Regions from separate parts of the Streptomyces sp. NPDC051452 genome, predicted to be linked through region 2. Evidence: riboswitches for the same ligand, from Rfam matches in the RefSeq annotation. Region 2 holds a riboswitch; each other region holds the start of a gene.
What was found. Region 2 has a riboswitch for cyclic di-AMP ahead of ACIBA9_RS33015 (C40 family peptidase). Riboswitches for the same ligand answer to the same signal wherever they lie in the genome.
Positions count from the first base shown of each region.

Region 1 (2,827 bases), on a different contig from region 2:
ACGCACTGATCGCCACCGACCTGGACGGGACGCTGTTGCGTGGCGACGACACGGTCTCCGACCGGTCGCTCGCCGCGCTCGCGCGGGTGGCGCGGGCGGGCGCCCGGCACCTGGTGGTCACGGGCTGGCCGGCCCCGCGGGTTCGGTCCCTGCTGGCGGGCCTCGGCCGCGCCGACCTCGCGGTGTGCGGACAGGGTGCCCAGCTCTACGACGCCGCGTCCGGCCGGCTGGTCTGGTCGGTCCGGCTGGACCGGGAACTGGCCGAGGCCGCGCTCGGCAAGATCGAGGCGGAGGTGGGGCAGGTCCACGCGGCCGTCGACCAGGACGGCGTGGACGGTCTCACGCTCGTCGAGCCCGGGTATCTGATGCCGCGCCCGACCCTGCCCGCGGTCCGGGTCGCCCGGCGCGACGACCTGTGGCGCGCGCCCATCAGCAAGGTGCTGCTGCGCCACGCCACCCTGACCGACGACGAGTTGGCGGCCGTCGCGCGGGCGGCGGTGGGCTCGCTGGCCACCGTCACCATGTCGGGGCCGGGGACCGTGGAGCTCCAGCCGCACGGGGTGACCAAGGCGACCGGTCTCGCGCTGGCCGCCGAACGGCTCGGGGTCGAGCCGGAACAGGCCCTCGCCTTCGGGGACATGCCCAATGACATCCCGATGTTCGACTGGGCGGCCCACGGGGTCGCCATGGCCAACGCGCATCCCGAACTCAAGGCGGTGGCCGATGAGATCACCCGGTCGAACGAGGACGACGGCATCGCCGTCGTCCTCGAAAAGATCTTCCCGACCGGCTGACCGGCTGACCGGTGACCGGCTGACCGGCACCTTCCCTACGTCGGTGCCGGTGCGCCGTCCCTCGGTGCGTGCCGCGTCAGTACGCGCCGAACACGTTGTCGATCGACCCGTAGCGCGCGGCCGCGTAGTTGCAGGCGGCGGTGATGTTCGCGACCGGGTCGTAGATGTTGAACGAGGTTCCGGCCACGTGGTACGCGTTGAAGGTCGGGTCGATGACCTGGAGCAGACCCTTGGACGGGATGCCCTTGGCCGCGTTGGAGTCCCACAGGTTGATGGCCGCCGGGTTGCCGGACGACTCCCGGATGATGTTGCGGTAGATGCCGTTGTAGGTACCCGGGATGTGCTTCTGGGCCATGATCGCGAGCGACTCGCGGATCCAGCCGTCGAGGTTGTTCGGGTAACCGGCGGGCGTGGTGGACGCGGTCTTGGCCGCCGGGGTGGCCGCGGAGGCGCTGGCCGCGCCGATCAGCGGAAGGGCGAGCACGGCGGCGCCGGTGCCGAGGACGGCGAGCTTGCGGACGAGGCGGTTGGAGCGAACGCGGCGGGGCTGAGCGGCAGCAGGCATGGGGAAGTTCCTCTCCGGCGCCTGCGAGGTGAGCTGTCGGGTTCGGGCGGGGAGGTGCCCGGTCGCGCTCCGGTAGAGCGCGACTTAACCCCTAGCCGTTCCGGTGCGACATGTGCCGTCCGGTCCGGCGACTTACCTGGTTCCCCCGCTCCTGCCCTGCGAATGAGTTCGTCGATGGGTATGCGGGTGGCGGCAGGATTAGGCGTCCACCCGATGGCCGGGAACGTATGCGAGAGCACATGTCGGGAACAAGCACCGGATTCATACAACGCACTATTTGACCTTGATCGGGGCCGTATGAGGTACTTGATCCTTTGCGGTTGCCAACCCTCAACTCGCCGATGGCAAACGGGAAAAGGTGTCTCCGGGCGGGTGGGGTGACGCCGGGGGCCACGTGACCCAACTCACGAAATAGCAAAACCCTGCAAATCAGACATGAGGGATTAGGGCGATTCGCTCCGAAAATTGGACAGTGGGGGGATCCGTGACGCGCCGTCGGTCGTTCTCGTCATGACCGGGGGCGCGCGGATGGGATCGGGCGGCGCGGGAAGAGGGGAGAGGAGGGGGGAGGGGGAGGAATGGATCGCGCGGGCGGATCCGGCCGTGGTCGCGCACCCCTCCGGGGGGTCCCGGCGGACGGCCGGCGGGGACGCCGCGCCGCTCCGCTCACCCCCAGGTCGCGACAAACCCCGCCGAGTCATGTTAAGTCGAGAGGTATCCGCCCTTACTATCCGATCAAAACCATACCGGTCATGATCCGATACGGCCCGGGCTGGACCGGTGGGCGCTATCGGTGATCGAAACAGGACCGGATACGCTGACTTGAGTGATGGCAGCGACCTATCGACAAACCGTGTAATCGCCAGCAGACACCAGCAGACAGGAGACCCCTCGTGACCGTCGTCGGGCCGTTCGGGCTGAGCGTGCGGGACCAGGCTCTGGAAGCCGATGTCCAGGTGGGATTGGCGGCTGTCGAGGAGGGGCTGCTCGAGGCCACGAAGAGCGAGGTCCCCTTCATCACGGAGGCCGCCCAGCACCTGGTGCGGGCCGGTGGGAAGCGGTTCCGGCCGCTGCTCGTGATGCTCGCGGCGCAGTTCGGCGATCCCTACGCGCCGGGCATCGTGCCGTCGGCCGTCGTCGTGGAGCTGACGCACCTCGCCACGCTGTATCACGACGACGTCATGGACGAGGCGGCCGTGCGGCGCGGCGTGGACAGCGCCAACACGCGCTGGGGCAACTCGGTCGCGGTCCTCACCGGGGACTTCCTCTTCGCCCGCGCCTCCCAGATCCTCGCCGACCTCGGCCCCGAGGCGGTCCGGGTGCAGGCCCTCGCGTTCGAGCGGCTGGTCACGGGCCAGATCCTGGAGACCGCCGGTCCCTCGGACGGCCGTGACCCCGTCGAGCACTACCTGGACGTGCTCAGCGGCAAGACGGGCTCCCTGGTGGCGGTCGCGTGCCGGTTCGGCGC
Region 1 covers NZ_JBITEB010000011.1:171,086-173,912, reverse strand. Annotated here, with positions in the region: gene ACIBA9_RS24940 (HAD family hydrolase) at 1-794, shown strand, start outside; gene ACIBA9_RS24935 (transglycosylase SLT domain-containing protein) at 871-1,359, opposite strand; cyclic di-AMP (ydaO/yuaA leader) riboswitch at 1,363-1,543, opposite strand; gene ACIBA9_RS24930 (polyprenyl synthetase family protein) at 2,253-2,827, shown strand, end outside.
Region 1: another riboswitch for cyclic di-AMP. It lies ahead of ACIBA9_RS24935 (transglycosylase SLT domain-containing protein); the one in region 2 lies ahead of ACIBA9_RS33015 (C40 family peptidase).

Region 2 (2,827 bases):
CCTGCTCGCGGCCGGCACCCCGGGCAAGCGGTTCGCGCTGCCGGGCGCACGCGTGGTGCTGCGCCAGCCCGCGCTGCCCGAGCCGGTACGCGGCCGGCCCGACGACCTCGCGATCCAGGCGGAGGAGCTGACCCGGACCCGCGCCCTGACCGAGCGGCTGCTCGCCCGGCACACGGGGCGCACGGCGGACCGGGTCCACCTCGACCTGGAGCGGGACCTGATCCTGGACGCGCCCGGAGCGCTGGCCTACGGGCTGGTGGACGGCATCGTGCCCGGCCGCCGTGGCGGGTCCGGCTCCTCCGGCGGGTCCGGCTCCTGCGCCGGGCCGAGGTGAGAGCGGGATGCTGCCGGAGCTGCCGCCGCTGCCCGCGCTGACCCGCGCGGAGGGCGAGCTGATCGACCGTTACCTGGAAGCCGTGGACCTGCTGGGCCGGATCAACCCGGCGCGGGGGCACGGGGACACCTATCGCGGGCTGCGTGCCGCGCAGGCCCTGGTGCGCAAGGCCGCGGAGCTGCGTGACGCGCTCGCACTGATGCACCGGCGAGGCGAGACGGAGCTGCACGGGCACACGTTGGCACGCGCGTTGCGGGTGCTCGACGGCGAGCGCCGTACCGCGCGCGTCGTGCTCCCGCCCGACCGCGTCGGCTGAAGCGGACGCCCGAGCGGCCCGAAGGGCCTCGTACGTCGCCCCGCCGCTCGGGCCGGAGTTGAAACGGCCCGAACGACGTACCGCCGACCGAGGTACATCTGGATGCCCCTTCGCGCTCTCCGAGTTGCGCGCCCAACCGGTCCGACCCCCGGCGCGTGATGCTCCACCGCAGGTCAGGGGCTACGTAGGGGAACTGACGGCCTCTCGAACAAGGCACTGTCCACCCGAACGGGCGAGTGGTGAGTAACGCCACAAAGTCACGGTTCCGTTGGGATTTTCGGACAACTGTGAGCCAAGATCCCTGTCTGACGACAAGCCCCCGCCACCGCGGCGGGGCGATCCGGGCGGACGCCGAGTCCTGCCGCCGCCCGGATGACCGGTCGACAGGAGTGGATCGGCAGGAGTGGAGGACCCGAGCAAGACGGGTCGCCGGAACAGATGTTCGTCCGCGCAGCGCGGGCGGCCGGATGTCTCCGAGCAACCCTTGGGGTGAAGCCGTGGCAACGCGGCCGGGCTACTTCGCCAGCCCGAATCCGACAGGTCATCCTTCACAGGCGGCTGACGAAGGGTTGCGCATGACTGCGCTCAATCGTGTCCCGTCGCTGATGGCCCGGGCCGGCACGGCTTCGGCTCTCACGCTCGCCGCCGTGGGCGGCTCGATCGTGGTTCCGGGTCTCGCCTCCGATGCCTCGGCCGCGACCACCGCGACGAAGGCACTCCGGATCGCGGCCTCGAAGAAGGGCGCCCCGTACCGCTACGGGGCCATCGGACCGCGCAGGTTCGACTGCTCGGGGCTGACGCTCTACTCGTTCAAGAAGGCGGGCAAGAAACTGCCGCGCACCGCCGCCCAGCAGTACAACAAGACGCACCACATCTCCGCCGGCAGCCGTAGGGCCGGCGACCTGGTCTTCTTCCACTCGGGTTCCAGCGTCTACCACGTCGGCATCTACGCCGGCCACGGCAAGATCTGGCACGCCCCGAGGACCGGTGACGTGGTGCGACTGCAGAAGATCTGGACCAGGAGCGTCTGGTACGGCCGCGTCAGCTGATCCGGCGCGGGACGGGGGCGGCTCCAGCAGAGCGGGGCCGCTCCGAGCACCGCCGGCGCCGACCGGTGGCCGCCTGGAGCCCACGGGCGGCCGAGGACGCGCTTCTGAAGCCTGTCGAGCCGCGTAACCCCGCAGGACCGCCGTCGAGTCCGCACGCCCCCGCACCCGTGCCCGTGTCCGGCGCCGGTCGCGGGGGCGGTGCCATGTGCGGGCGCCGGCCGTCCGTCGCCGCCGTCGGGCAGCCCTGACCGCCGAGGCGGGCCGCCGGGCTACGGTTCCTGCCGGCCCCCCGCCGTGACCGGCTCGGCGGGGGTCGTCCAGGGAAGCTCGATGAGGACCGTCTTGCCGCCCTCGCGCGTGGGGCGGACCCGCAGCCTGCCGCCGCACTCCGCCGTGAGACATCGGATGATGACCATGCCGCGCCCGTTGTCCTGCTGGACGGCGGCGGGCAGTCTCTTGGGGAAGCGTGGATGGCTGTCCGTGACACCGATGCGCAGCTGTTCGTCGTGGTGCAGCGCGACGTCGACGGTGAAGGTGGGTGACTGGCCGAAGGTGTGCTGGACGGCGTTGGTGGCGAGTTCGGAGACGATCAGCCGCACCGTGTAGGCCACTTCGGTGTCGGACGGCAGGCCCCACTCCGCGAGGGTTCCCACGACGTAGCTGCGGGCTGCGGCGACCGAGGCGGGATCGCTCGGCAGAGTGACGGATGCTTCCAGATGGTCTGCCATGGCGACGTCGTCCCTTTCCCACGGGACCGCAGTCCGACGAGGAGTGGATGGTTCGAGTACGGTCCCGGACTGGTGCTTCGCCGTCAGACTGCCATCACCGGGCGGGTCACGGGAGCGATCCACCAAGTTATGCATATATCTGTCGCTCGATGCGGTGAACTCTGCGACGCGGGACCATCTCCGAGCGGCCCATCGGGAGTAAGGAGGAGCCCATGCAGAACGGGCCGGCCGTACGCCGTCGCAAACTGGGCGCAGAACTGCGCACGCTGCGCACCCGCGCCGGGTTCACCAGCGGTGAGGCGGCCCATCTGGTCGGCTGGCACCAGTCGAAGGTGAGCCGCATCGAGACCGGCGCCAGCGGGGTGAAACCGGCCGATCTGCGGTTACTGCTCGACGCCTA
Region 2 covers NZ_JBITEB010000019.1:153,543-156,369, reverse strand. Annotated here, with positions in the region: gene ACIBA9_RS33025 (ATP-dependent Clp protease proteolytic subunit) at 1-334, shown strand, start outside; gene ACIBA9_RS33020 (hypothetical protein) at 342-650, shown strand; cyclic di-AMP (ydaO/yuaA leader) riboswitch at 990-1,222, shown strand; gene ACIBA9_RS33015 (C40 family peptidase) at 1,226-1,699, shown strand; gene ACIBA9_RS33010 (ATP-binding protein) at 1,969-2,427, opposite strand; gene ACIBA9_RS33005 (helix-turn-helix domain-containing protein) at 2,640-2,827, shown strand, end outside.

Region 3 (2,827 bases), on a different contig from region 2:
CGGGCCAGTACTTCCTCGGTGAGGCGGCTGCCGCGTTCGTGGACGCCGGCGACGATGTCGTCCCGGATCGCCGTGCACACCGAGTGCGCCGGAATACGCATGACCGACCTCCGTCTTAATCCCCGTGAAACGCCGACGATGGACGTATGTTCTCGTGACTCTATTCCAAGAGACCGGAATTTCCGATGGCAGTTCCTGATCCATGCTTATTTTTTGGACGCGGGGCGGTGGAGACGGTGGCCATGACTGACGGCCGCGACCATGGCGGCGGACCGGGTGGCGGCCTTCAGGGCAGCCCTGGCGGCGATCTTCCGAAAACGGCGAAAGCCCCGGTTCGGTGGACCGGGGCTTTCGGGTGCGGTGCTCGGGCCCACGCGCGCGTGGGCGTAGGCGTGGGCGTCAGACGTTCACTCCGTGATTGCGGAGGTAGGCGACGGGGTCGACGTCGGAGCCGTAGTCGGGGCCCGTCCGGGCCTCGAAGTGGAGGTGCGGGCCGGTGGTGTTGCCGGTCGCGCCGGACAGGCCGATCTGCTGGCCCGGCATGACCTTCTGGCCGACGGTGACACCGATGGACGACAGGTGGCCGTACTGGGTGTACATGCCGTCGGCCATCCGGATCACGATCTCGTTGCCGTACGCGCCACCCCAGCCGGTGGAGACCACGGTGCCGGAACCGACCGCGTGGACGGTCGTGCCGCTGGCCGCGTGGAAGTCGATGCCGGTGTGCGAGCCGGAGGACCACAGGGAGCTGCTCGCCTTGTAGCCCGTGGAGACGTAGGAGTGCGCGATCGGGGCGACGAAGGCGTTCAGCCGCTTGCGCTCCGCCTCGCGGGCCGCGCGTTCCTTGGCCTGGCGCTCCAGCTTCGCCTTCTCGGCGGCCGCCTTCGCCGCGGCCTGCTCGGCCGCCTGCTGTTCGGCGGCCTGCTGCTGGGCCGTCGCCTGTGCGTCGATCTGCTCGGCCACGCCGTCGCTCACGGTGAGCACGGGCGTCAGGCCGGTCTGCTCCACGGGGTTCTCGGCGGCGAGTGCCGGGGACGCGGCGAGGGTGCCGATGACACCGGTGGTGGTGAGGGCCGCGATACCGGCCGCCTGAGCGGTGGTGCGCTTGACCCGGCCGGGCTTGCGGTGCTTCCCGGTGGCGCACATGAACGCCATGAAGTGGCTGGTCCTTTCCTTCCCTCTCGCCTACCGGGTTAGCTGACGGGTTCGGAGCAGGAAGGTCTCCTACGGGCCCCCTCGCTCACGCGCGGGCGCCCGATTCACCCCAGGGACGATGGGTCCCCGGCTCCCCTGGCTCGCGCCGTACGGGGACTCGGCGATGACTGTCCGGTGCCGCGGGCGCGGCGCACTGCCTGACGAACAGTCCGGATGAAGGTACGTAGGCGCGCTTCCGATCCTCAAACGGATCCGGGTATTTGTAGCGCATCCCACAGGCCAGACAGGCAACCTCCGCCCCAAATCGGGCATCTGGGAGGGTGAGTGGGACAACGTGGGGCCCTGACGGCCCGTAGGTCGTCAGGGCCCCACGCGCGCGTGGCGCTACTCCGCGGCGACGACGGTGACTTCGCCGATGCCCAGCGCCTCGACCGGCGCCTTGATCTGCGCGGCGTCCCCGACGAGGACGGTCACCAGCCGGTCCACCGGGAAGGCGTTGACGACGGCAGCGGTGGCCTCCACCGTGCCCGTCGCGGCCAGCTGCCGGTACAGCGTCGCCTGGAAGTCGTCGGGCAGGTGCTGCTCGACCTGGTCGGCCAGGGTGCTCGCGACGGCCGCCGCGGTCTCGTACTTCAGCGGCGCCACCCCGACCAGGTTCTGCACGGCCACGTCACGCTCGGCGTCGGTCAGACCCTGCGCCGCGAGGGTGCGCAGCACCTTCCACAGGTCGTCCAGCGCCGGGCCGGTGTTGGGGGTGTCCACCGAGCCGCTGATGGCGAGCATCGAGGCGCCGGTGCCATCCGGGGCGGACCTGAGGACCTGCCCGAAGGAGCGCACACCGTAGGTGTAGCCCTTCTCCTCGCGCAGGACGCGGTCCAGGCGGGAGGTGAGCGTGCCGCCCAGGCAGTAGGTGCCGAGCACCTGGGCCGGCCAGACGCGGTCGTGCCGGTCCGGGCCGACGCGGCCGATGAGCAGCTGCGTCTGGACCGCGCCGGGCCGGTCGACGATGACCACGCGCCCGGTGTCGTCGGCGGTCACCGGCGGCACCGGCCGGGGCTCGCCCGGCGTGCCGGTCCAGGCGCCCAGGGTCTCGCCCAGCAGCGCGTCCAGGTCGATACCGGTCAGGTCGCCGACGACGACCGCGGTGGCCGTGGCGGGGCGCACATGGCGGTCGTAGAACGCGCGTACGGAGCCGGCGTCGATCTTCTCGACCGTCTCCTCGGTGCCCTGGCGCGGGCGGGACATGCGCGAGGTGGCCGGGAACAGCTCCCTGGAGAGCTCCTTGGCGGCCCGGCGGGCGGGGCTGGCCAGCTCGTGCGGGATCTCGTCCAGCCGGTTGCGGACCAGCCGCTCGACCTCGCTCTCGGAAAAGGCCGGGGCGCGCAGGGCGTCGGCGAGCAGACCGAGGCCCTTGGCCAGACGGGAGGCCGGGACCTCCAGGCTGATGCGGACACCGGGGTGGTCGGCGTGCGCGTCCAGCGTGGCGCCCGCGCGCTCCAGTTCGGCGGCGAACTCCTCGGCCGAGTGCTTGTCGGTGCCCTCGGAGAAGGCCCGCGCCATGATCGTGGCGACGCCGTCCAGGCCGGTCGGCTCGGCCTCCAGGGGTGCGTCGAGCAGCACCTCGACGGCGACGACCTGCTGGCCGGGGCGGTGGCAGCGCAGCACCGTCAGA
Region 3 covers NZ_JBITEB010000013.1:113,955-116,781, reverse strand. Annotated here, with positions in the region: gene ACIBA9_RS27110 (GntR family transcriptional regulator) at 1-101, opposite strand, end outside; gene ACIBA9_RS27105 (M23 family metallopeptidase) at 400-1,155, opposite strand; cyclic di-AMP (ydaO/yuaA leader) riboswitch at 1,168-1,328, opposite strand; gene ACIBA9_RS27100 (M16 family metallopeptidase) at 1,540-2,827, opposite strand, start outside.
Region 3: another riboswitch for cyclic di-AMP. It lies ahead of ACIBA9_RS27105 (M23 family metallopeptidase); the one in region 2 lies ahead of ACIBA9_RS33015 (C40 family peptidase).

Region 4 (2,827 bases), on a different contig from region 2:
CCGCCACCGCCGCCAGCCGGGCCACAGCCCGCTCGAACCGCTCGGCCACCTCGTCGGGGTCGGTGCCCGGACGGATGATGTCGTTGCCGCCGGCGCAGAAGGAGACCAGGTCCGGGGCCAGTTCGGCGACCTGGGGGACCTGGTCGGCCACGATCTGGTCCAGCAGCTTCCCGCGTACGGCGAGGTTGGTGTATCGGAAGTCGCCCTCGGGGCGCCGGTCGGCGAGGAGCACCGCGAACCGGTCCGCCCAGCCGACGAAGGCGCCGCCCGGGCCCGGATCGCCGACGCCCTCGGTGAAGCTGTCCCCCAGCGCCACGTACGACCCGATCACTGATGTGTTGTCACTCTTCGAATCGTCTGCCACGTCGGACCATGATTCACCTTGGGATGTGACCTACGCGACCGTAGGCGGGGGTTGACGACTGGTGAGAAGGGCCACTCTTAAATACTTCGTCAATCTTGGAATAGGCCTGCCGGTGGACACGTTGAGATTGTGATCGTCGTACGGAAGGACCGGCTCCGCCCGGACACGCCGAAGGCCGGACCCGGGGATCGGGGGTCCGGCCTTCGGGGGCTCGGTGGGCGAGCAGTTCGCCCGCGAGGTGACGCTCAGCCGACGGCGACGCCGTGCTCGCGCAGATAGCCGACCGGGTCGATGTCGGAGCCGTAGTCCGGCGTGGTGCGGATCTCGAAGTGCAGATGGGGGCCGGTCACGTTGCCGGTGGCGCCGGACAGGCCGATCCGCTGACCCGTGCTCACGCTCTGGCCGGCCGAGACGGAGAGCCGGGAGAGGTGGGCGTACTGGGCGTAGTGGCCGTCGGCGAGCTTGATGACGACCTGGTTGCCGTACGCGCCGCCCCAGCCGGCGGAGACGACCGTGCCCGCCGCCACGGCCTGGAGCGGGGTGCCGGGCGGGACGACGAAGTCGACGCCGGTGTGGTACCCGCTGGACCACATGCTGCCTGCCACGTGGTAGCCGGTGCCGATGGTGGCGCCGGACACGGGGAGGGTGAAACCGGTGGCGGGAGCCGGGGTGATGGCGCCGGACGGCCGGGCGGCCGGGGCCGCCTGCGCCGGGGCGGACCGGACGGGGGCCGGGGACGGGGTCGTGGCCGAGGAGTGCTGCCGGGGTGCGGATACGGCGGAGTCCCGCGCGGCCCGCTCGCCGATGGTGAGCTTCAGACCGGGGTGGATCAGTGCCGGGTCGGCGCCGACGGCCTGCCGGTTGTCCTCGTAGAGCCGCTGCCAGCCGCCGCCTACGTGCCGGCGTTCGGCGATGGTGGCGAGGCAGTCGCCGGACTGCACCGTGTAGGTGCCTGCCGCCGCGCCAGGCTGGACGGCGGTCTTCTGCGCCGCGGCCCGGACGGACTGGACGGCCTTTCCGGGGAGGGACTGCGCCGGGGTGGCGGCATGCGCGCCGACGGCCGCGAACAGCGGGAGGGCCAGCGCCGCGCCGCCGGTTCCGGCGACGGCGGCGGAGCGGGAAAGACGCGGGGTCTTGGGACGTCGGTGCTTACCCTTGGCGGGCATGGCGCATTCCTCTCCGACGCCTGCGAGGTCAGCTGTCGGGTTCGGGCTGGAGCTGCCCGGCCGTGTGACACACGGCTTCACCCCGAGCCTGTCGCGGAGACCGGACAGGCAGTCGTACCTGGTGGGTCCCCCGCTCCTGCCGAACGCGGGTCAAGTGTGTGGGAGTCCGGGCGGCGGCAGGATTCGGCGTTCCGTCCGGATCGGTGGTGAACGTAAGCGAGCGGCAGGCACGGAAACAAGCAGCCGGCTCCCCTTGTCCGTCTTCCGCAAGATCGAAGGCGCGCATACGCGGACACCCTCCGTGCATTCCCGCCCCCGGGTCCCGCCGATTCGCCTTTCCCGTACCGGAATTACGTGGACATGACACACCACGGACGGTCACCGATATGACCCTCCTCACGCGCCACCCCACCACAGGCCCTCATGTCACTACCAGTTGGGATCAAGGCGTCGATTCAGGCATACGCATCAGATGCGGTGGAGGCGGATAATCGCCGCATCGAGGTCGCCCGTCAGGCCGGTACGCAGGCCGTGGTGCAGCAGGACGGCCCCTCGATGGACCGCGCCCGTTTCACGGCATTCGTACGATGCCGTGGGGTCGAGTCCGCGCAGCCGAACCGCCGGCGCGGGTTCCCCATGGCGCTGCGCCTGCAGCCAGGCGAGGACCACCGTCTCGTCCCCGAGGACGTACTGGACGGCGCTCAGGCCGCCCCTCGGGGGCCGCAGCCGGTACAACGCGCCGCGCTGGACGACCGGGCGGATCTCCTTGTACAGGGCCACCCACCGCCCGGCCTCGGCCAGCTCCCGCGCGCTCCAGCGCGTGAGGTCACCGCCGACTCCGAGGACGCCGGCCATGGCGCTGACGAAACGGAAGCGCAGGGTGCTGACCCTGCCGTTGAGCTGCGTGTTCGGGCTGTCGGTGACCCAGGCGGCCATGATCCGGGCGGGATGGATCTGGCTGAAGCCGTGCTGGATGGCGAGCCGGTCCAGCGGATCGGTGTTGTCGGAGGTCCACACCTGGTCGGTGCGGCTCAGCACCCCGAGATCGATCCTGCCGCCACCGCCCGAGCACGACTCGAAGGCGACCTTGGGGTGTGCCGCCCGCAACCGGTCCAGCAGGGCGTACAGGGCGCGCACATGGTCCACCCACAGCCGCTGCGGATACGGTTCACCGGGCCAGCCGGCGTCGGTGAAGCAGCGGTTGAAGTCCCACTTCACATAGTCGATCGGGGCACTGGACAGCAGGGCGTCCAGCCGCTCCCACAGGTACTCCCGGACGTCGTCGCGGGCGAGGTTG
Region 4 covers NZ_JBITEB010000001.1:7,257-10,083, reverse strand. Annotated here, with positions in the region: gene ACIBA9_RS00050 (SGNH/GDSL hydrolase family protein) at 1-331, opposite strand, end outside; gene ACIBA9_RS00045 (peptidoglycan DD-metalloendopeptidase family protein) at 610-1,530, opposite strand; cyclic di-AMP (ydaO/yuaA leader) riboswitch at 1,535-1,697, opposite strand; gene ACIBA9_RS00040 (alpha-galactosidase) at 1,999-2,827, opposite strand, start outside.
Region 4: another riboswitch for cyclic di-AMP. It lies ahead of ACIBA9_RS00045 (peptidoglycan DD-metalloendopeptidase family protein); the one in region 2 lies ahead of ACIBA9_RS33015 (C40 family peptidase).